One region of the Streptomyces sp. NBC_00989 genome, then DNA from elsewhere that is predicted to be linked to it. Evidence: riboswitches for the same ligand, from Rfam matches in the RefSeq annotation. Region 1 holds a riboswitch; each other region holds the start of a gene.
What was found. A riboswitch is a leader RNA that binds a small molecule or an ion and turns the genes downstream of it on or off. The one in region 1 is predicted to bind cobalamin.

Region 1 (5,368 bases):
GCCGTACGGCGGGTGGGCGGGGTCTCGCCGGACGGGGCGTCGGTCGGCGTGCCGAAGTCGATGACCAGGGCGATGCGCTTCTTGCCGTCTGCCGCCGGGGAGTTGGCGCAGATCGTCGCGAAGTCCGCTGCCGGGAACCGGGGTTGTGCCGCGTCCGCCGAGTCCGCGCTCACCGCGAAGCGGAAGCCCTGGACGGCGCCGTCGTCGGGGCGGGCGGTGGACGGGCCCTGTGTGGCGTACGTCCAGTGGGTGCCGGTGCGGTCCCAGAAGGACCAGTAGCGGTAACCGGCGGCCTGGGCCGGGCCGTTGGCGGTGAGGGCGAGCAGGAGCGCGGTGAGGAGCAGGAGGAGGCGGCGGCGGGTCACTGCTGCTGCCCGCGCTTCCGGCCGCGGGCGATCAGGACGGAGCCGGCGATCGCGACGACGAGGAGAACGCCGCCGACCGTCCAAGCGACGTTCAGGGAACCGTCGTTGTCGTCGGAGGCCGTCTTCTCGGCCGGGCCGGCCGTGGGCTGCTCGTCGATGCGCTTGGGGGCCGGGCCGGTCGCGTTCAGCAGCGTGACGAGGTTCTGGCCGCCGAAGTCGTGGACGTCGGCGCCCTTCGCGGTGGTCGCCACGAAGACGAGCTGGGCGTAGGCGGCCGGACCGCCTTGCGCGGCCCACGACTTGGAGTGGGTCTCCAGCCAGTGCAGGGGCTTGGCGGCCTGGTCGTGCAGGCCGAGGGACGACAGGGCGACGATCGCGTCGGCCGTGTTCCCGTAGTCGGGCTGGGGCTTGGCGCCGGGGAGCGAGGTGGTCAAGTGGCCGCTCTTCGCCATGGACTCGGCGAGCCACGCGGCGCCGTTGTCCGCCGGCTGCTCGGGATCGTCCCCGGACTTCTCGCACGTCGCAGGCGACTCGGCGTCGTCCTGCGGGCTTCCGGCCAGCGACTCGCCGTACAGGCCGAGCACGGCCGCGGCGGTCGCGTCCGCGTTGGCCACGAGCTTGCCCTTCTTGTCGGGCTGGTACGCGAAGGCGCCCGCGTCCGTGCCCGCGTCGCAGGGCAGCGCGAGCTTCCGCAGCGCGTCGTAGGGGGACTTGCCGTTCTTCCGGAGGTTCGGCACGGTCACCCCGGCGTCCGCGAGGGCGCCGATGACGACGGAGGTGGAGTTCGCGTCGCTGGCCCCACCGGGGGAGTAGCCCCAGCCGCCGTCCGGGTTCTCGACGGACTTCAGCCACGTGACGGCCTTGGTGACGGCCGCGTCGCCGCGGCTGTCGTTCGCGAGAGCCTGTACGGCGGCGGCCGTGCTGTTGGTGTCGACCATGACCTTGGCGTCACAGGCCTTGGCGGGGTTCGCGCGGAAGGCCGCGAAGGCGCCGTCGGCGCACTGCTGGCCGAGCAGCCACGTCACCGCCTCGTCGGCGGGCTCCACGCCCACGGCATTCTGCGCGAGCAGGGCGAGGGACTGGCGCCAGACGCCGTCGTAGGCCGGATCCGAGGTGCCGTAGAGCCCGGTGGGTATCGCCGCGGACGGCGAGGGTGACGGACCGGCGGCGACGGCGGGTGTGGCGGCGATCACGGTGACGGTGATGGTGGCGGCCAGGACCGCGGCGCTGCGGCGGACGTTCATGATCGGCGGGTGCCTTCCCCTAGGGGGAGCACGGCAGCGCACGGGAACACCCCCGGGCGGCTCGGCTCCGTATTCCTCGACGGTGCGTGTGAGCCGGTCACGTGCCGTGCGGGGCGGTCCGGCTCACCGGCCCTGACGGACCGGATCACGGTTGCGGGTCAGCGCCGGAATTGCACCGGCTTCCCCCCGTACGGGTGTGATGACGACCCGGCCACTGTACGGCCAACCTGGGCGCACGCTGTGTGCGGGGGTTGCCCGGACCGCCGTCCCCGGTAGGTTCTGGCCATGCCAGCGACGGGGAAGCTGATCGGCTCCGGCCGTACCGCCGACGTGTACGAGATCGACGAGGCGTGGGTGCTGCGCCGCAACCGGGAGGACTGGGGGGACGCGGCGGCCGAGGGCGCGGTGATGGAACATGTGCGGGCGCACGGCTATCCCGTGCCCCGGGTGCGGATGGGGGACGCGGGCGCCTCAGACGCGTCGCGCGCCTCGCGTACCTCACGCACCGATCTCGTGATGGAGCGGCTGACCGGGCCCACCATGCTGGAGGCGCTCGTCGCGGGCACGATCGACGTGCGGGAGGCGGGGACCGTACTCGCCTCTCTGCTACGGCGGTTGCACGCCGTCCCCGGCCGGCGACCCGGCACCCGGGTGCTGCACCTCGACCTCCACCCGGAGAACGTGCTCCTCACCCCGGACGGGCCCCGCGTCATCGACTGGGGCACCGCGGAGGACGGCGATCCCGGGCTGGACTGGGGGCTCTCCGCGATCATCCTCGCCCAGGTCGCCGTGGACGACGATCAGCCGGTCGCCGAACCGGCCCGCGCGCTGCTCGTCTCGCTGCTCGCCGATCCTTCCGGGCTCACGGGGGAGGGCCTGGCGGAAGCGCGGCGGAGGCGGGCGCTGAATCCGACCATGAGTGTGCGTGAGGTCGAACTGCTCGGTGAGGCCGAGGAGTTGGTCAGGTCAGTCGCGCCGCTGCCGTAGGCGGGCGCTGGGGGCGTCCGCCGGGGGCTGGAGGGCGGAGGCCAGGAGGGCGAGTTTGTCGGCGCTGTCCGTGCCGGGGTCCGGGTGGTAGATGACGAGGGTCCGGCCCGGGGCGCCGTCGATGCTCAGGCGTTCACGGTTCAGCTGGAGGCCGCCGACCTGGGGGTGGGCGATGTGCTTGGGGGCGGCTTCGCAGGCCTGGACGTCGTGGCGGGCCCAGAGACGGCTGAACAGGGGGCTGGCCAGGGAGAGTTCGCCGACCAGCTCGATGAAACGAGGGTCGTCGGTGTCGGTGCCGACCGACTCGCGGAAACCGGCGACCATGCCTCCGGCGGCGCTCTCCCAGTACGGGTACAGCGCCTGCTCGGCCGGGTCGAGGAACAGGGACCGCAGCCGATTGGCTCCCGCCGTGAAGCGGGGGGAGAGCGCGGTCGCCAGGGAGTTGGCGGCCAGGACGTCGAAGTAGCGGCCCTCCACCAGGGCGGGGAGGGGGAGCGTCGCGATGAGTCTGGTGATGCCCGGCGGGACGGCTTCCTTCCGGGGGCGGGGCCTGGTGCGGTGTCGGCGGGGCTTGTCGGCGCCCAGGCGCAGGAGGTGGGCCGTCGCGTCGTCGTCCAGCCGCAGCACGCGGGCTATGGACTCCAGGACCTGCACGGAGGGGTTGCGGTCGCGGCCCTGTTCCAGGCGCAGGTAGTAGTCGGCGCTGATGCCGGCGAGCATCGCGACCTCCTCGCGGCGCAGGCCCGGCACGCGGCGCACCCCGAAGGCGGGGATGCCCGCCTGGTCGGGGGTGACGAGTTCGCGGCGGGCGCGCACGTACTCGCCCAGCGGGTTCGGTTCGTCGGCCATCTCCGCACTGTAGATCGGCCGGGCGGGGAGCTGCCTGGTCCTGTCACCCCCAGGGTCGGCGGGGCCCTGGCTGGGGCGCGGGCCGGGCGGCAGCGTCGTCGGTGGCCGGTCGGGTGCGTGCCGATCAGCGCGTCGGCCACCACGGCCCGGCAACCCCCGTCACCTCACCGAGGAGCACAGTCATGTCCACGTATCTGCTGGTACACGGCGCCTGGCACAGCGGGCAGGCCTGGGAGCGGGTGGTCCCGCTGCTGACGGCGGCCGGGCACCGGGTGCTCGCCCCGTCCCTCACCGGGCACGGCGACAAGGCGCATCTGCTCGGCCCCGACGTGGGGCTCGACACCCACGTCGACGACGTCGTCGCTCTGATCACCGAGGAGGACCTCACGGACGTGGTCCTCGTGGGGCACAGTTACGCCGGGCTGGTCGTCTCGGGCGCGGCCAACAGGCTCCCGGACCGGATCGCCCAACTCGTCCACCTGGACGCGATGGTCCCGGTGGACGGCGAGCGCGCGACCGACATCATGCCCGTGACCCAGGTCCTCATCGACCTGGCCGCGCGGTCCGACACCCCCTGGCGGATTCCCCCGCTGCCCGAACTCCCGCCGCCCGGTGGCCTGTTCGGGGTCACCGATCCGGCGGACGTGGCCTGGCTGCGCACGATGGTCTCGGACCAGTCGGCGCTGTGCCTCCAGCAACCGGTCCGGCTCGACAACCCCGCCGCGCACGCGATCCCCCGCACCCACATCCACTGCGTGGGCAGTGAGCCGGAAGGGTTCGAGCGGCGGCCCGTCCCCGCGATCCAGCCCAACGGCACCCCGGCCCAGGTGTGGGAACTGGAGGCCGGCCACGACTGCATGATCACCAAACCGGCCGAACTCGCCGGGCTTCTCCTCAAGTTGGGCTGAAAAAGTCAGGTTGGGCTGAGAAAGCCGGGCCTCAGACCCGCACCCGCGCGGTCACCGCCGTCGGCTGGCACAGGACGAGTGCCAGGTCGTCGGTGGGCGGCCCGCCGGTGTGGGCGAGCAGCCGCTCGTACAGCGCGTGCAGTGCCGCGTCCGGCGTCGCTTCGCTCAGCGCCGTCGCGGACTCGGTGAGGAGGGCGAACGGGGTGCCGTCCGGTGCGCGGGACTCGGTGAGGCCGTCCGTGTAGAGGAGGAGTCGGTCGCCGGGCTGGAGGCGGACCCGGTACTGGCGCGGGTCCGGGTGCAGGCCCAACGGCAGGGCGGGGACCCGGGGTTCGAGGAGTTCCAGACGCTGGCCGGAGCGCAGGGGCGCCGGGTGACCGCAGTTGACCAGCCGCACCTCACCCGGGCCGAACTCCACCAGCACCGCCGTGACGAAGTCCTCGGGGGCGAGGCGGGGGGCGAGGCGGGCGTCCAGCGCCCGCGCGATGGCCGTCAAGTCCGGTGCCGTGTAAGCGAGTTCGCGGAACGCGGTGACCGTGTCGGACGCCGTGCGCAGCGCGTCGAGCCCGTGCCCGCGCGCGTCACCGACCAGAACACGCAGGCCGTACGGCGTCACCGCGAGGTCGTACAGGTCGCCGCCGACCGACGACTCACGGCTCGCGCAGTGGTAGCGGGTGGAGACATGGGTGCCGGACAGGGTGCGGGACACCGGCCGCAGGATCGCCTCCTGGGTGATCCGGGCCACCTCCCGTGCCTCCGCGAGCCGTTCGCGCAGCCGGCCGCGCTGCCAGGCCGCGTACACGCTGCACGCGCACCCCAGCAGCAGCCCGCCCCAGCGGACGGCGAACCCGGCGCTCACCTGCGTCCCGGCGCCGAGCCCCGCCGCGAGCGCGAGCAGGACCGTCCAGCAACTGACGAAGAACGTACGCCGGGCACCCAGGAACGTCGCGGCCATCAACGGCCCGATCGCCAGCAGCGGCAGGATCGGCTGCACCCGCCCGATCAACAGTCCCGG
Region 2 (5,368 bases), 1.9 Mb from region 1:
CTTGTGCATGTGCATGTAGGAGCCGTAGAAGAGCGGGTCGCCCTCGGCGAGGACCGCGACGGTCCGACCCGCGTCCAGGTGCACGGCGAGCCGGGCGGACGCCTCGGCGTAGAACTCCTCCATGGCGCCCTGGTAGCCGCCGGGGTGGTCGGTGGTCTCGGTCGTGACCGGGTAGACCAGCGGCTCCTCGATGTGGTCGGCACGAAGGTGCCCGGCCGCGATGGAGCGGGCGATGGACCGGCCGTGCCGGGCGCTGTGGTAGGCGATCACGTCCGCCTCGGCGATGACCTCGACGGCCCGTACGGTCATCAGGGACGGGTCTCCCGGGCCGAGCCCGACCCCGTACAGCTTGCCGCTCACTCTTCCTCGCTCGCGATCGCGTTGAGCGCGGCGGCGGCGATGGCGCTGCCACCGCGACGGCCCCGTACGACGAGGTGTTCCAGGCCGGACGGGTGCGCGGCGAGGGCCTCCTTGGACTCGGCGGCACCGACGAAGCCGACCGGGACGCCGATGACGGCGGCGGGCCGGGGCGCGCCCTCCTCGATCATCTCCAGGAGGCGGAAGAGGGCGGTGGGCGCGTTGCCGACGGCGACCACGGCACCCTCCAGCCGGTCCCGCCACAACTCCAGGGCGGCGGCACTGCGCGTGGTGCCCAGCTCGGCCGCCAGGTCCGGGACGGCCGGGTCTGAGAGTGTGCAGAGCACGTCGTTGCCTGCCGGCAGCCGCTTGCGGGTCACGCCGCTGGCCACCATCTGGACGTCCGTGAAGATCGGCGCGCCCGCGCGCAGGGCCTCGCGGGCGCACGCCACCACGCCGGGCGTGTAGGCGAGGTCGCGTACGAGGTCGACCATCCCGCAGGCGTGGATCATCCGGACCGCGACCTGGCTGACGTCGGCGGACAGGCCCGCGAGGTCCGCCTCCGCGCGGATGGTGGCGAAGGACTGGCGGTAGATGGCCGCGCCGTCCTTCTCGTAGACGTACGTGGTCACGGTGTTCTTCTCGCTGCTCTCGGTCGTCATACGGCTCGGGCTCATGAGGTGATCGCCGCCAGGGCGGTGGCGAGTCGGAAGGGGGTGTTCATGTCGGCGGTGCGGGATTCCTGTCCCGCTACGGCGGTGGCGAGCCGGTAGCCGCCACCGGGGGCTGCGACCACGTCGATCCGGTCGCCCCTGGGGTGCCCGCAGCGGCGCTCGCAGCCGGACCAGTACAGGGGCAGGCTCTGCCCACTGGCCGCGACGCGGGTGTTGGCCGCGTCCGTCCGTACGTCGGCATGGGACTTGGCGCATCCGGGCCGGCCGACGCAGGCGCCGACGCGCAGCCAGGGGGAGTCCGGGTCCGTGACGAGGCCGGTGGCGGCAAGGCGGGTGAGCGACTCGCCCGCCTGCGCGGTGGTCATGCCCGGCGTGGGAAGGACGACGCCGCGCCACGGTGTCAGACGCACCTCACCGGTGGCGACGGACGCCAACTCCCGCCAGGGGAGGGCCGAGAGACGGCCCAGGGGGACGTGCACCGACAGGGCCTCGCCGACAACTCCCGGACGCGGACCGTCCGTACGGGCGGCCTCCCGCGGCCGCCGTTCGTGGGCGATGCCCTCGGTATCCAGGCGGCGACCGACCAGGCGGATCAACTCGTCGTCCGCAACCGGGAGTTCGGTCACCCGCCAGGCGCGCGTCCCGCTCGCCCGTGCCGCTTCCAGGAACACCGCCGCGGCGATCAGGGCGGCGCGGGGAGCGTCCTTGGCGGATATGCGCAGCGTCTCGTCGGCTGCGCCGAGACCGAGCTGAGCACCGTCGTCGGCCGTCGCCCGCAGCGTCACGTCGGCACCGAGTCCGGCCACGTCTCCGCGTCCGTCGTCGACTGCGAACAGGAAGCGTCCCGACAGTGCCTGCGCCGCCTCGCTCGCGCACAACTCGGCGTCCAGGCCCGCCAGCCAGTCCTGTACGTCTCGTAGGCCGCCCCCGTCGAGACCGGACAAGGGCGAGGCGACGATGTTGCGAATCCGTTCGTGGCCGTGCGAGGGGAGCAGTCCGGCCGCGTCCAGCAGTCCGGCCAGCTCCGTGCCGCATCCCTCGCCCAGCCCCCGCAGTTGCACGTTGCCGCGCGAGGTGAGGTGCAGCTCGCCGTCGCCCAGCCGCTCCGCCGCGTCGGAGAGCGCCTCCGCCTGCCGGACGGTCAGCACGCCACCGGGAACACGGATACGGGCCAGTGCGCCGTCGTCCGCGAAGTGCAGCCGCAGCGACCCCGGGCAGGCGTCGCCGCGGTCCCGTGAGACCGCTGTGGCCTGGGACGACGGATGGAGAGCAGCCGTGGACATGGCGGCGAGCATACCCACGATCACATCGAATGTATGCCCCGCCCTCTTCCGGTGACCCTTACTATGCTCCGTGGTGGATCATCCGGTCCGCCATCGCCACGACGGCGACAGGGGAGGAAGCCCGGTGCGAATCCGGCGCGGTCCCGCCACTGTGAATCCGCCCCGAGAGGGTCGGGTGAGCCAGGAACTCCCGCCGTCAGACACCGCCCGGGGCGCGGACACCCCGAGGAAGGCCGACGAAGCATGATCCTGCTGCTGTCGACGTCCGACACCGACCTGCTCAGCGCCCGCGCTGCCGACGGCCCGGTGCCGTACAGGTTCGCCAATCCCTCCCGCCTCGCCCTCGACGAACTCCCGTCCCTGCTCGACGGCGTGGACCTGGTCGTCGTACGCCTCCTCGGCGGCCTGCGCGCCTGGCAGGACGGCCTCGATCTGCTCCTCGCGGACGGCCGCCCGGTCGTCGTCCTCACCGGTGAACAGGCCCCCGACGCCCAGCTGATGGCCGCCTCCACGGTCCCCATTGGCATCGCCGCCGAGGCCCACGCCTACCTCGCGCACGGCGGCCCGGCCAACCTCGCCCAGCTCGCCCGGTTCCTGTCGGACACGGTCCTGCTGACCGGCCACGGCTTCGAGGCGCCCGCGCCCGCCCCGACCTGGGGTCCACTGGAGCGCACGGCGCGCACGCCGGATGGCCCGACCATCGCCGTGCTCTACTACCGCGCCCACCACATGAGCGGGAACACCGCCTTCATCGCCGCCCTGTGCGACGCCGTGGAGGTGGCGGGCGGCCGGGCGCTCCCGCTGTACGTCGCCTCGCTCCGGGCCCCCGAACCCGAGCTGATCGACGAACTGCGGGCGGCCGACGCGATCGTGACGACGGTCCTCGCGGCGGGCGGTACGAAGCCGGCCGAGGCGTCGGCGGGCGGTGACGACGAGTCCTGGGACGCGGGCGCCCTGACCGGCCTCGACGTGCCGATCCTCCAGGCGCTCTGCCTCGCCTCCTCCCGCGCCGACTGGGACGCGAACGACGACGGTGTCTCCCCGCTCGACGCCGCGAGCCAGATCGCCGTACCGGAGTTCGACGGCCGCCTCATCACCGTCCCCTTCTCCTTCAAGGAGATCGACGCCGACGGACTCCCGGCCTATGTCGCCGACCCCGAGCGCGCGGCCCGCGTCGCCGGAATCGCCGTACGCCACGCCCGACTTCGCCACATCCCGAACGCCGGCAAGCGCCTCGCGCTCGTCCTCTCCGCCTACCCGACCAAGCACTCCCGTATCGGCAACGCGGTCGGCCTCGACACCCCGGCCAGCGCGGTGGCGCTGCTGCGCCGACTCCGGGCCGAGGGCTACGACTTCGGCCCGGCACAGGACATCCCCGGCCTGGTCTCCGGCGACGGCGACGAGCTGATCCGCGCGCTCATCGACGCGGGTGGTCACGACCAGGACTGGCTGACCGAGGAGCAGCTGGCCCGCAATCCGGTCCGCGTCACGGCCGCCGACTACAGGCGCTGGTACGCCACGCTCCCCGAAAAGCTGCGGGCCGCCGTCGAGGAGCACTGGGGCCCGGCACCGGGCGAGATGTTCGTCGACCGCAGCCGCAACCCGGAGGGCGACATCGTCCTGGCCGCCCTCCGTTTCGGTAATCTGCTCATCCTCATCCAGCCGCCGCGCGGCTTCGGTGAGAACCCGATCGCGATCTACCACGACCCCGATCTGCCGCCCTCCCACCACTACTTGGCCGCCTACCGCTGGATCGCCGCCGCGCGGTCGGAGGGCGGATTCGGCGCCGACGCGATGATCCACCTCGGCAAGCACGGCAACCTGGAGTGGCTGCCCGGCAAGAACGCCGGCCTGTCCGCCGCCTGCGGTCCCGACGCGACCCTCGGCGACCTCCCGCTGGTCTACCCCTTCCTGGTCAACGACCCCGGCGAGGGCACCCAGGCCAAGCGCCGCGTGCACGCCACCCTCGTCGACCACCTCATCCCGCCCATGGCCCGTGCCGACTCCTACGGCGACATCGCGCGCCTGGAGCAACTCCTCGACGAGCACGCCCAGATCGCCGCCATGGACCCGGCGAAACTCCCCGCGATCCGCGCCCAGATCTGGACCCTCATCCAGGCCGCGAAACTCGACCACGACCTCGGCCTCGCTGACCGCCCCGACGACGACGGCTTCGACGACTTCCTGCTCCACGTCGACGGCTGGCTGTGCGAGGTGAAGGACGCCCAGATCCGCGACGGCCTGCACGTCCTCGGCACCCCGCCCGCAGGTGCCGACCGCGTCAACCTGGTCCTCGCCGTCCTGCGCGCCCGCCAGATCTGGGGCGGCTCCATGGCCCTGCCCGGCCTGCGCGAGGCCCTGGGCCTGGACGAGTCGGCCGCGACCCGCACCACGGCCGACGCGGCCGAGGAGCAGGCCCGCGCCCTGGTCCAGGCGATGGAGGACGCCGACTGGGACCCGGCCGCCGTACCCGCCGACCACGGCGAACAGGTCGCCGCCGTCCTGGAGTTCGCCGCCCGCGAGGTCGTCCCCCGCCTGGCCGCCACGACCGCCGAACTCGACCACACCGTCCACGCGCTGAACGGCGGCTTTGTCCCCGCCGGCCCCTCCGGCTCACCCCTGCGCGGCCTGGTCAACGTCCTGCCGACCGGCCGCAACTTCTACTCCGTCGACCCCAAGGCCATCCCGTCCCGCCTGGCCTGGGAAACGGGCCAGGCCCTCGCGGACTCGTTGCTGGAGCGCTACCGCACGGACAACGGCGAGTGGCCCACCTCCGTCGGTCTCTCCCTCTGGGGCACGAGTGCGATGCGCACGGCGGGCGACGACGTGGCGGAGGCACTGGCCCTGCTGGGCATCCGCCCGGTCTGGGACGACGCCTCCCGCCGCGTGACCGGCCTGGAGCCCGTCCCGTACGAGGAGTTGGGACGCCCGCGCATCGACGTGACCCTGCGTATCTCGGGCTTCTTCCGCGACGCGTTCCCGCACACGATCGGGCTCCTGGACGACGCCGTACGCCTGGCGGCCTCCCTGGATGAGCCGGCCGAGGCGAACCAC
Region 3 (5,368 bases), 5.1 Mb from region 1:
ACCCTCGTACCGGCGTTGAAGGAGTCCCTCGCCGCGGAGGGCCGCGAGGACATCATGATCGTGGTCGGCGGAGTCATCCCGCCCCAGGACGTCCCCACCCTCCTGGAGATGGGCGCGGCGGCCGTGTTCCCGCCCGGGACGGTGATCCCGGACGCGGCCTACGACCTGGTGCAGCGACTGGCCACCGACCTCGGGCACGCCCTGTGATCGAGGTCGACACCTATGTGAAGGGCGTGCTCGACGGGAAGCGGGCCCTGGTGGCCCGCGCCATCACCCTCGTCGAGTCGACCAAGCCCCAACACCGGGTCATGGCCCAGGAGTTGCTGACCGAACTCCTCCCGCACAGCGGCCAGGCCCGCCGGATCGGCATCAGCGGCGTACCGGGCGTCGGCAAGTCGACGTTCATCGACGCGTTCGGCACGCTGCTGACCTCGCAGGGCTTCCGGGTCGCGGTACTGGCCGTGGACCCGTCGTCGACCCGCACGGGCGGCTCGATCCTCGGCGACAAGACCCGCATGGAACGCCTGGCCGTGGACCCGGCGGCCTTCGTACGTCCCTCCCCCACCGCCGGCACGCTGGGCGGCGTCGCGAAGGCGACCCGCGAGTCGATCGTGGTGATGGAGGCGGCGGGCTACGACGTCGTCCTCGTCGAGACGGTAGGCGTGGGCCAGTCGGAGACGGCGGTCGCGAACATGGTCGACTCCTTCCTGCTGCTGACCCTGGCCCGCACCGGCGACCAGCTACAGGGCATCAAGAAGGGCGTCCTGGAGCTGGCTGACGTCATCGCCGTCAACAAGGCGGACGGCCCACACGAGCGCGACGCGAAGAGCGCGGCACGTGAACTGGCGGGCGCACTACGGCTGATGCATCCCGCCGACGCCGCCTGGACCCCACCGGTACTGAGTTGCAGCGCGCGCGAGGGAACGGGCCTGGACACGGTCTGGGAGCGCCTCGAACAACACCGTTCACTGCTGGACTCCACGGGCCGCCTGGCCGCGAAGCGCAGCGAGCAGCAGGTGGACTGGACCTGGACTATGGTCCGAGAAGAACTCCTGGGCCGCCTGCACGCCGACCCGACGGTCCGCGCCCTGGCCCCGGACCTAGAACGCCAGGTACGAGAGGGCGAGTTGACAGCAACCCTGGCGGCCGAGGAAATCCTGCGAGCCTTCGAATCCCGGCAAGCTGACATGCCCTAGGGGCGCGAGGCTGTATCGATTTGCGGCTCCGCCGCGTGGGCGCGACCAGCCCCCACCGGCCCGCACCCAAAAATCGACGCACAAGACCCCCACCCCGTAGGCTGGCTAACGCAGCTGGTTCGCCCCGTCAGCCAGACGGACGCGTCGCAAGAGGGAACCCGGTGAGATTCCGGGACTGCCCCGCAGCGGTAAGCGGGAACGACCGCCGTCATACGCACTGGGCCCACACAGGACCTGGGAAGCGACGGCCAGTAGGTGACCTCCGGTTCACAGGAGGCCGTGCCCGCAAGTCCGAAGACCTGCCACCTGCCCGCACGCGAAGCATTCGCGTGCGGAATCCCGGTGACCTCGTGGGCGGGTCGGCGTACATACGGGCGGTCACCATCCCCCGGTCTACGAACCTTCGCACTCACGTCCCGACACCGGGATCCAGGGAGATATCTCGCGAAGGAGATTTCCGTGACAGCGAAGTCCGCAGCCGCGGCAGCACGGTCCACCGTGTACGGCTACCCCCGCCAGGGCAGGGGCCGTGAACTGAAGAAGGCCATCGAGGGGTACTGGAAGGGCCGCGTCGACGCCGACGCCCTCCGGACCACCGCCGCCGAACTGCGCCGCACGAACTGGCGGCAGCTCGCCGAGGCCGGCATCCACGAGGTACCGACCGGCGACTTCTCGTACTACGACCACGTCCTCGACACCACCGCCATGGTCGGCGCGATCCCCGAACGCCACCGCGCCGCCGCCGAACTCGACGCGCTGGACGGGTACTTCGCGATGGCGCGCGGCACGCAGGACGTGGCGCCGCTGGAGATGACGAAGTGGTTCGACACCAACTACCACTACCTCGTGCCGGAGTTGGGCCCGGACACCGTCTTCACCACCGACTCCACCAAGCAGGTCGCGGAGTTGAGGGAGGCCCTCGCCCTGGGCCTGACCGCCCGCCCCGTCCTGGTCGGCCCGGTCACCTACCTCCTGCTCGCCAAGCCCGCACCCGGGGTGCCCGCGGACTTCGAACCGCTGACCCTGCTGGACCGGTTGCTGCCCGTGTACGCCGAGGTCCTCGCCGACCTGCGCGCGGCGGGCGCGGAGTGGGTGCAGCTCGACGAGCCCGCCCTGGTCCAGGACCGCACCCCGGCCGAACTGAACGCCACCACCCGCGCCTACCGCGACCTCGGCGCCCTCACCGACCGGCCGAAGCTGCTGATCGCCTCCTACTTCGACCGGCTCGGCGACGCGCTGCCGGTGCTGGCGAAGGCGCCGGTGGAGGGCCTCGCCCTGGACTTCACCGAGTCCGCCGCCGCCAACCTGGATGCCCTCGCCGCGGTGGGCGGGCTGCCTGGCAAGCGGCTGGTCGCCGGTGTCGTCAACGGCCGCAACGTCTGGGTCAACGACCTCACCAAGTCCCTTGCCACACTGGGCACGTTGCTCGGTCTCGCCGACCGGGTCGACGTGGCCGCCTCCTGCTCGCTCCTCCATGTGCCGCTCGACGCCGCCGCCGAGCGGGACATCGAGCCGCAGATCCTGCGCTGGCTCGCGTTCGCGCGGCAGAAGACGGGCGAAATCGTCACGCTCGCCAAGGGCCTGGCCCAGGGCACCGACACGATCGCCGCCGAACTCGCGGCGAACCGCGCCGACTTGGCCTCCCGCTCCGGTTCGGCACTCACCAGTGACCCCGCCGTACGGGCCCGGGCCGCCGCCGTCACGGACGCCGACGCCCGCCGCTCCCAGCCGTACGACGAGCGGACCACGGCACAGCGCGCGCACCTCGGGCTGCCGCCGCTGCCGACGACCACGATCGGCTCGTTCCCGCAGACCGTCGAACTGCGCACCGCGCGGGCCGACTTGAGGGCGCGGCGGATCGACGCGGCCGGTTACGAGGAGCGGATCAAGGCCGAGATCCAGGAGGTGATCTCGTTCCAGGAGAAGACGGGCCTGGACGTCCTCGTGCACGGCGAGCCCGAACGCAACGACATGGTCCAGTACTTCGCCGAGCAGCTCACGGGATATCTCGCCACGCAGCACGGCTGGGTCCAGTCCTACGGCACCCGTTACGTCCGCCCGCCGATCCTGGCCGGCGACATCTCCCGCCCGGAACCGATGACGGTGCGCTGGACGACGTACGCCCAGTCGCTCACCGGCCGTCCGGTCAAGGGCATGCTCACCGGGCCGGTCACCATGCTCGCCTGGTCCTTCGTCCGTGACGACCAGCCGCTCGGCGACACCGCACGGCAGGTCGCCCTGGCCCTGCGCGACGAGGTCAACGACCTTGAGGTAGCGGGGACTTCGGTCATCCAGGTCGACGAACCCGCGCTGCGCGAAACCCTTCCGCTGCGTGCGGCGGACCGGGAGGCGTATCTCGCCTGGGCCACCGAGGCGTTCCGGCTGACCACCGCCGGCGTCCGTCCGGAGACGCAGGTCCACACGCACATGTGCTACGCCGAGTTCGGCGACATCGTGCAGGCCATCGACGACCTCGACGCGGACGTCATCAGCCTGGAGGCGGCCCGCTCGCACATGCAGGTCGCGCGCGAACTGGCCGAGCACGGTTATCCGCGCGAGGCGGGACCGGGTGTCTACGACATCCACTCCCCGCGCGTACCGGGCACGGCCGAGGCAGCGGCCTTGCTGCGCAAGGGACTTGAGGCCATCCCGGCGGAGCGGTTGTGGGTCAACCCGGACTGCGGCCTGAAGACCCGGGGCTGGCCCGAGACCCGCGCGTCCCTGGAGAACCTGGTCGCCGCGGCCCGCACGGTCCGTGCGGAGCTGACCGGTTCCTGACCCGTTGGCGGGGGCGGCTGGGAGGAACACCCTCCCGGCCGCCCCCGCCGTCGGATGCGCGGGAGACGATGTCCTCCCATGGCCCTAGGAACGGGAGCGACCGAGTGACCAGCCGCATCACCTTGATCTCGCCGGCGATGAACCGGTCCCTGCGGGAGACCCGGTTCGACGACGGCAGCCCGCTCGATCCGAGCGGTGCGGCCCGCGCCGAGTCCGCCGCGCGGTCGCTCCGCTCGGCTGACCGGGTGCTGGTCTCGCCCACTGTGCGGTGCCGGGAGACGGCGTCCGCGCTGGGCCTCCCGGCCGTAGCGGAGCGGGAGTTGGCGGGGCTGGACATGGGGCGCTGGCGGGGGCTGACCCTCGACGAGGTGATGGCTCGGGAGCCGGACGCGGTGATGGGCTGGCTGACGGATCCGGACGCGGTGCCTCATGGCGGGGAGTCCGTGCGGGGGCTCTGCGAGCGGGCGGCACGGTGGCTGGAGGCGGCGGCCGGGGTCGAGGGCGGGACCCTTGCGGTGGTTGAGCAGGAGTTCGTGCGGGCCGTTGCGGTCACGGTCCTTGACGCGCCTGGGCCCGCGTTCTGGCGGCTCGATGTGCCGCCGCTGACCGCGACCGAGCTCAGTGGGCGGGCCGGGCGGTGGAATCTGCGGCTCGGGCGGGAGCTGGGAGCCGACGTCCGCTAGGCGCTCCGCGGGATCTGCGGTTCCTTGGCCGCCCGCCGGTGGGGGCTGGTCGCGCCCACGCGGCGGAGCCGCAAATCGATACAGCCCCGCGCCCCTAAAAGGCCGCTGTACCTAACCGGACTGCCCCAACTCCTCCGACTATACACACCACGTATACTCGCTATGTATAGTCTCGGCATGCCATCACTGAACGCTCTGTGCAAGAAGAGGGAAAGACCCCGGGCCGGGTTGCGTGCTGTCGGCATGTTTGTGGCGGTCGCCGTGCTGGGTCTGGCGTCGAGCGGGTGCACCAAGCTCGACACGACCGCGCCGGCCGCCGCCCGCGCCGAGGCCGTGTCGGGCACCGCGCAGGTCCCTTTCGGGACGGTCGACTGCCGTGAGGCGAAGTGCATCGCGCTGACCTTCGACGCCGGGCCCAGCGAGAACTCGGCGCGGCTGCTCGACATCCTGAAGGAGAAGCAGGTCCCGGCGACCTTCTTCCTCCTCGGCGAGCGGCACATCGAGAAGTACCCGGAACTCGTCGAGCGCATGGCCGCCGAGGGTCACGAGGTGGCCAGCCACACCTGGGACCACAAGATCCTGACCCGAATAACCCCCGCGCAGATACGCGGCGAACTGCAACGCACGGACGACGCGATAGAGCGGATCACCGGCAGGCGGCCCACGCTGATGCGCCCGCCGCAGGGCCGCACGAACGGCACCGTGCACAAG
Region 4 (5,368 bases), 3.2 Mb from region 1:
GACCGGCAGGTCGGCGATCAGGTCGAGCAGGTCCAACTGGTGCTGGATGTCGAGGTGGTTGGTCGGCTCGTCGAGGAGGAGTTCGCGGGGTTCCTGGGCCAACGCCCGGGCGATCTGGGCGCGTTGGCGTTCGCCGCCGGAGAGGGTGTGCCAGGACTGGGCGGCGCGGTCGGCGAGTCCGGCGCGTTCCAGTGCCTCGGTGACGGCGCGGGCGTCGGCGGCCGACGCCGGTGACCAGGCGCGGCGGTGCGGGATGCGGCCGAGGGCGACGACCTCGCGGACGGTCAACTCGGTCTGGGTGTGGGTGTGTTGCTCGACGGTGGCGATACGGCGGGCGGTTGCGCGGCGCCCGACCTCCGGCAACGGGCGGCCGTCCAGCGTGACGACTCCGGCGGAGGCGGGGAGGACGCCGGCGAGCAGGCGCAACAGGGTTGATTTTCCGGACCCGTTGGGGCCGAGGAGGCCGACGGTCTCGCCGGGTCGCAGGACGAGGGTGACGCCGTCGACGATCAGTCGGCCGTCGGTACGGCGGGCGACCCGGTCCGCGTGCAGGCCGGTGTCCGGTGCGAGGGTCCTCATGTCTTCGTGGGCTTGGGTGCTCATGTCTTCCTCCGGCCCCGGTGCAGCACGATCACGAACGCGGGTACGCCGATCAGCGACGTCACCACGCCCACCGGCACCTCCTGGGGATCGACGACGGTACGGGCGAGGGTGTCCACCCACACCAGGAAGACGGCGCCGGTCAGCGCGGTGACCGGCAGCAGTCGTACATGCCCGGAACCGGTCAGCGCGCGGGTGACGTGCGGCAGGACCAGGCCGACGAAGCCGATCGCTCCCGCGCAGCTGACCAGGACGGCGGTGAGCAGTGCCGTGGCGCACAGCAGGATCAGCCGGGCGCGGGCGACGTTCACGCCGAGGCCGGCCGCCGCCTCCTCGCCGAAGGCGAACGCGTCCAGGGTCGTGGCGTGGCCGAGGCAGACGACCAGGACGGCGGCCAACGCGCCGGCGCACAGCAGGACTTGACCCCAGTCCGCGCCGGAGAGCGAGCCGAGCAGCCAGAACAGCACGCCCTTGGTGGTCTCGGCGTCCGCCGAGGTCAGCACGGTGAACGAGGTCAGCGCGGAGAAGAGTTGCATGGCCGCCACGCCGGACAGCACGACCCGGTCCATGCTCGCGCCGAGGCTGTGGCTGAGCAGCATCACCAGCCCGAAGGAGAGCAGCGCACCGACGAAGGCGCCCGCCGACAGCGACACGGCACCGCCGCCCACGCCGAGCACCACGACCGCCACCGCTCCCGTGGAGGCCCCGGAGGAGACGCCGAGCACGAACGGATCCGCCAGCGGATTGCGCAACAGTGACTGCATGACCGCACCGCACAGCGCGAGCCCGGCGCCGCAGACGGCGGCGAGCAGGGTGCGGGGCATGCGCAGGTCCCAGACGATGCCGTCCCGGAGCGGGGCGAGCGTGCTCTCGCCGCCGCCGAGGTGGGACGCGACCGACGCCCACACGTCGGCCGTGGAGATGTCGGCGGGTCCGATGGTCACGGCGAAGGCCACGGAGACCACCAGCGCCGCGAGCCCGCCACCCGTCAACAGCAGGGTGCGGAGGGTCACTTGGCGAGTCCGAAGTCGCGCAGGCCGGCGGCGACCTGCTCGATCCCTTCGACGGTGCGGATGGAGGGGTTCATCGCCTGGCCGCTGAGCAGGATGTACCGCTTCTTCTTGACGGCGGTGAGGTTGCGGGTGGCGGCGTTGGTCTCCAGGAAGTGGATCTTCGCCTTGGCGGTCTCGGCGGTCTGTGACTTGCGGGTCAGATCGCCGAGGACGATGACGTCGGGGTCGCGGTCGGCGACGGTCTCCCAGTTGATCTGGGGCCACTCGTCGTGGGTGTCGGAGAAGGCGTTCTCGGCGCCGACGGTGCGGGTGATGGCGCCGGGGGCGCCGCAGCACCCGGCCAGGTAGGGCGACTGGGAGTTGGCGAACCAGTACATGAGGGAGGTGCCGGAGGCGTCGAGCCCGGTGGTGGCCTTGGTCACCCGCGCCTTCAACCGGGCCACGAGCTTGTCGCCGCGATCCTTCACGCCCATCGCCCGGGACAGGTCGCGTATCTCGCCGTAGACGCTGTCGAGCGTGAGCGGTGTGCTGCGCGAACCGTCGCCGCCACTGTCGTTGTCCTTGCCCGCGCAGTCGGACGGCGAGACGTACGTCGGCACGCCCAGCCTCTCGAACTGTTCGCGGGTGGCGACACCGCCCTTGCCGAGCGTCGAGACGAAGGAGGCGGTGACGAAGTCGGGTTCGGCGTCCAGGACCTTCTCGAAGGAGGGGGCGTTGTCGGCGAGGCGCGGCACGGTCGCGTTCGCCTTCTCCAGGCCCTTGAGCACCGGGTCGGTCCAGGTGGCGGTGCCCGCGATGCGGTCGGCGAGGCCGAGGGAGAGCAGGATCTCGGTGGTCCCCTGGTTGAGGGAGACGACCCGCTTCGGGGCCGACTTCAACGTGACCTTGTTCCCGCAGTTCGTCAGCGTGAGGGGGAAGCCCGCGGCGGACTTCTCCGTCTCGCCGTCGGCGCTGTCGCCGTCGGATCCACCGCACGCGGTGAGCAGCAGGGCGGGCGCTATGAGGAGGGCCGCGGTACGGCGGCGCAGCGGGACGGGGGCGGTACGGATCACGGGCATGCCTTGCCTGTCGGGGCTCGAACGCGGAGCCTGGCCTACGAACTCCCCCTCGCCGAGGGCGAGAAGGCGCCAGCAGGTCTTCGGACTCGGGTTCGTCCGGACGGGGCGCCTTCCCGGCGCGTCACACACCGGCTCCTTCGGCCGGCCCGCGTCGCCCCAGTGGCGTGTAGTGCCCCGCCCGTCCCCCTCACCGCTGCGCGTCAGTTCCGGATTTCCACCGGATTCCCTGGCCTCGGTTGTGGCACGACTGGCCCGCACAACCTATCAAGATCGACCGCCGGCTACCGCCGCGGGGTGCGGGACGAAGGTACGGCTGGGCTGGTGCTGGCCTGTACTGATGCCGCTGTACGAGCCGATCCGGTGCGGTGTCGAGCCGCGCCGCACGAAGCCCGACAGCCTCACCACGGAGCGCCTGCAACACGGACTTTCCTCCGGTTCCGTCCAACCTCTGTGCGGCACGCCCGGCGCGGCGGATCGTGGGACGCCCCGACTCGCCCGCACGGAGGTCCAACGGCCATGTCCCAACTGATCGTTGTCGGTGTCGACGGATCCGCGGACAGTCGCGTCGCGGCCGACTGGGCGGCAAAGGAAGCGGAGTTGCGCGGACTCCCCCTGCGGGTCGTACACGTCTCGACACTCCCCGACGAGCAACTCCTCACCACATGGCCCTACTTGCGCGAACCCTCTCCCGACGCCCTTGTCACATCACTCGCGGAGGACCACCCCGGACTCCGGGCCGAGGGGCTCGATCTCACCGGAGCGATCGTGCCGACGCTGCTCCCCCTCACCTCCCAGGCCGACTGCACGGTCCTCGGGCTGCGCGGTACGGGCGGTTTCGCGGGCCTGGCCCTCGGTTCCGTGGCACACGGGGTCGCCGAGCGCTCCGAGGGGCCGGTGGTCCTGGTGCCGAGCGGGTCGGTCCGCAGCTACCACGGGCGATCACCGTACGGCGTGACGCTCGGCGTCGACGGCGGCGAACCGCCCGGCCCTGTCGTCGACTTCGCCTTCGACGCCGCCCGCCGACGCGACACCGGCCTGCACGTCGTACACGCCTGGCGACTGCCCTCCCCCGCCGAACACTGCATGCCGTACGCGCTGCCGGAGGAGGACCGAGGGCGCTGGGAGGACCAGGAGACGCAACGCTTCTCGGACGCGCTGCGGCCATGGCGGGAGAAGTATCCACAGGTGCGTGTCTACGAGGATGTCCGCCTCCGGAGCCCGGCGGCGGCCCTGGTCCAGGCGTCGGCCCCGGCGGAGCTGTTGGTGATCGGCCGCGCGGGCCGGACGCTCGGCCCCACCCTGCACGCCGTACTGGAACACACCGCGTGCCCGGTGGCCGTAGTCCCGCACCACGCATGAGAACAGCTCTGCCCGTTACACTCGCGGGCCCGAACTCACCTCGCGACAAAGGCCGTTGGGCAACAGGAGAACCGTAGTGACGGACACAGGTTTCGGTGCGGACGACGTGGACACCAGCAGACCCCAGTCGGCCCGCATGTACGACTACTTCCTCGGCGGCAAGGACAACTACCCCGTCGACTGGGAAGCCGCCGAGAAGGTCGTCTCCCTGTTCCCCGCCGTCAGGCAGATGGCGCGGGTGAACCGCGATTCCATGCACCGGGCCTCGCGGTTGCTGGCGGAGCGGGGCATCCGCCAGTTCCTGGACATCGGCACCGGGATACCCACCCGGCCGAACCTCCATCAGGTGGTCCAGGCGATCAACCCCGGTGCGCGCGTGGTCTACGCGGACAACGACCCGATAGTCCTCAGGCACGCCGAAGCGCTGCTGCACAGCACGCCAGAGGGCAGCACCACGTACATCCAGGCCGACGTGAGGGAGCCGGCGAAGATCCTCGCGGCGGCGAAGGAGCAGCTGGACTTCGAGCAACCGATCGCTCTGTCCCTGATGGCCCTCCTGCACCTGGTGGCGGACGAGGACGATCCCCGTCGCATCGTGGGTGAACTCCTCGACTCCCTGACGTCAGGGAGCTACATGGCGCTCTCCCACGCGACGGGAGACTTCGATCCGGAGACTTGGGAGCGCGTCGTCGAGGTCTACCGCAAGGGCGGCACACCCGCCCAGGTACGGTCACGCGCCGAATTCACCAGCTTCTTCGAGGGACTTGAGCTTGTCGCCCCCGGCATAGAACTCGCCGCGCGCTGGCACCCCGAGCCCGGAGAGCAGCCCGGCGACTCCGACCCGATCCCGCTGTACGTCGGAGTCGCCCGCAAACCGTGAGATACGCACCGAGCGCGGTGATCGCATCGATCACCGCGCTCGCCGTAGAAGAGGTGGAAGAGTTCGTTACGCCGGGACGGGGTCCGGCTCCTGCGACGGCGTACTGGCGTCCGGGCGCGCCGGGTTGAGGAGACGTTCGGCGAGGGGGGCGAAGATCAGGCCGAGGGCCGTCCAGAGGATGAGCTGCGCGGCGACCGAGTAGAAGCGGAAGTTGAACAGCACGTCGGCGGGGAAGCCCGGGTAGACGATGGTGCCCTTGGAGTCCTTCAGCGGCAGCGGTGTCTCGGTGGCCTGGTTGCCGAAGTTGGCCTTGTTGTACGAGAGATGGCCGAGCTGCGGCAGGAGCAGCATGACGATCCCGATCGCGACGACGAACGCGGCGCCGGCGAGGAGGGTCGCGTTCCAGTTGCCGAAGCGTGCCTGGAGGTGCTTGCCGAGGTAGACGGCACCGGCGAGGA

Region 2: linked by a shared signal. The riboswitch ahead of cobN (cobaltochelatase subunit CobN) and the one ahead of OG714_RS35600 (prenyltransferase/squalene oxidase repeat-containing protein) in region 1 are both predicted to bind cobalamin.
Region 3: linked by a shared signal. The riboswitch ahead of metE (5-methyltetrahydropteroyltriglutamate--homocysteine S-methyltransferase) and the one ahead of OG714_RS35600 (prenyltransferase/squalene oxidase repeat-containing protein) in region 1 are both predicted to bind cobalamin.
Region 4: linked by a shared signal. The riboswitch ahead of OG714_RS50505 (ABC transporter substrate-binding protein) and the one ahead of OG714_RS35600 (prenyltransferase/squalene oxidase repeat-containing protein) in region 1 are both predicted to bind cobalamin.

The regions. Positions count from the first base shown of each region.
Region 1 is NZ_CP108728.1:7,956,217-7,961,584, forward strand. It holds gene OG714_RS35595 (SCO2322 family protein) at 1-365, opposite strand, end outside; gene OG714_RS35600 (prenyltransferase/squalene oxidase repeat-containing protein) at 362-1,609, opposite strand; cobalamin riboswitch at 1,704-1,835, opposite strand; gene OG714_RS35605 (phosphotransferase) at 1,895-2,596, shown strand; gene OG714_RS35610 (helix-turn-helix domain-containing protein) at 2,576-3,445, opposite strand; gene OG714_RS35615 (alpha/beta fold hydrolase) at 3,628-4,353, shown strand; gene OG714_RS35620 (PP2C family protein-serine/threonine phosphatase) at 4,385-5,368, opposite strand, start outside.
Region 2 is NZ_CP108728.1:9,885,418-9,890,785, forward strand. It holds gene OG714_RS44485 (precorrin-2 C(20)-methyltransferase) at 1-360, opposite strand, end outside; gene OG714_RS44490 (precorrin-8X methylmutase) at 357-1,019, opposite strand; gene cobG (precorrin-3B synthase) at 1,031-2,326, opposite strand; cobalamin riboswitch at 2,381-2,527, shown strand; gene cobN (cobaltochelatase subunit CobN) at 2,558-5,368, shown strand, end outside.
Region 3 is NZ_CP108728.1:2,893,802-2,899,169, forward strand. It holds gene scpA (methylmalonyl-CoA mutase) at 1-207, shown strand, start outside; gene meaB (methylmalonyl Co-A mutase-associated GTPase MeaB) at 204-1,196, shown strand; cobalamin riboswitch at 1,295-1,518, shown strand; gene metE (5-methyltetrahydropteroyltriglutamate--homocysteine S-methyltransferase) at 1,656-3,974, shown strand; gene OG714_RS12645 (histidine phosphatase family protein) at 4,079-4,657, shown strand; gene OG714_RS12650 (polysaccharide deacetylase family protein) at 4,901-5,368, shown strand, end outside.
Region 4 is NZ_CP108728.1:11,182,946-11,188,313, reverse strand. It holds gene OG714_RS50515 (ABC transporter ATP-binding protein) at 1-603, opposite strand, end outside; gene OG714_RS50510 (FecCD family ABC transporter permease) at 600-1,613, opposite strand; gene OG714_RS50505 (ABC transporter substrate-binding protein) at 1,610-2,671, opposite strand; cobalamin riboswitch at 2,725-2,938, opposite strand; gene OG714_RS50500 (universal stress protein) at 3,188-4,030, shown strand; gene OG714_RS50495 (SAM-dependent methyltransferase) at 4,107-4,910, shown strand; gene OG714_RS50490 (CbtA family protein) at 4,977-5,368, opposite strand, start outside.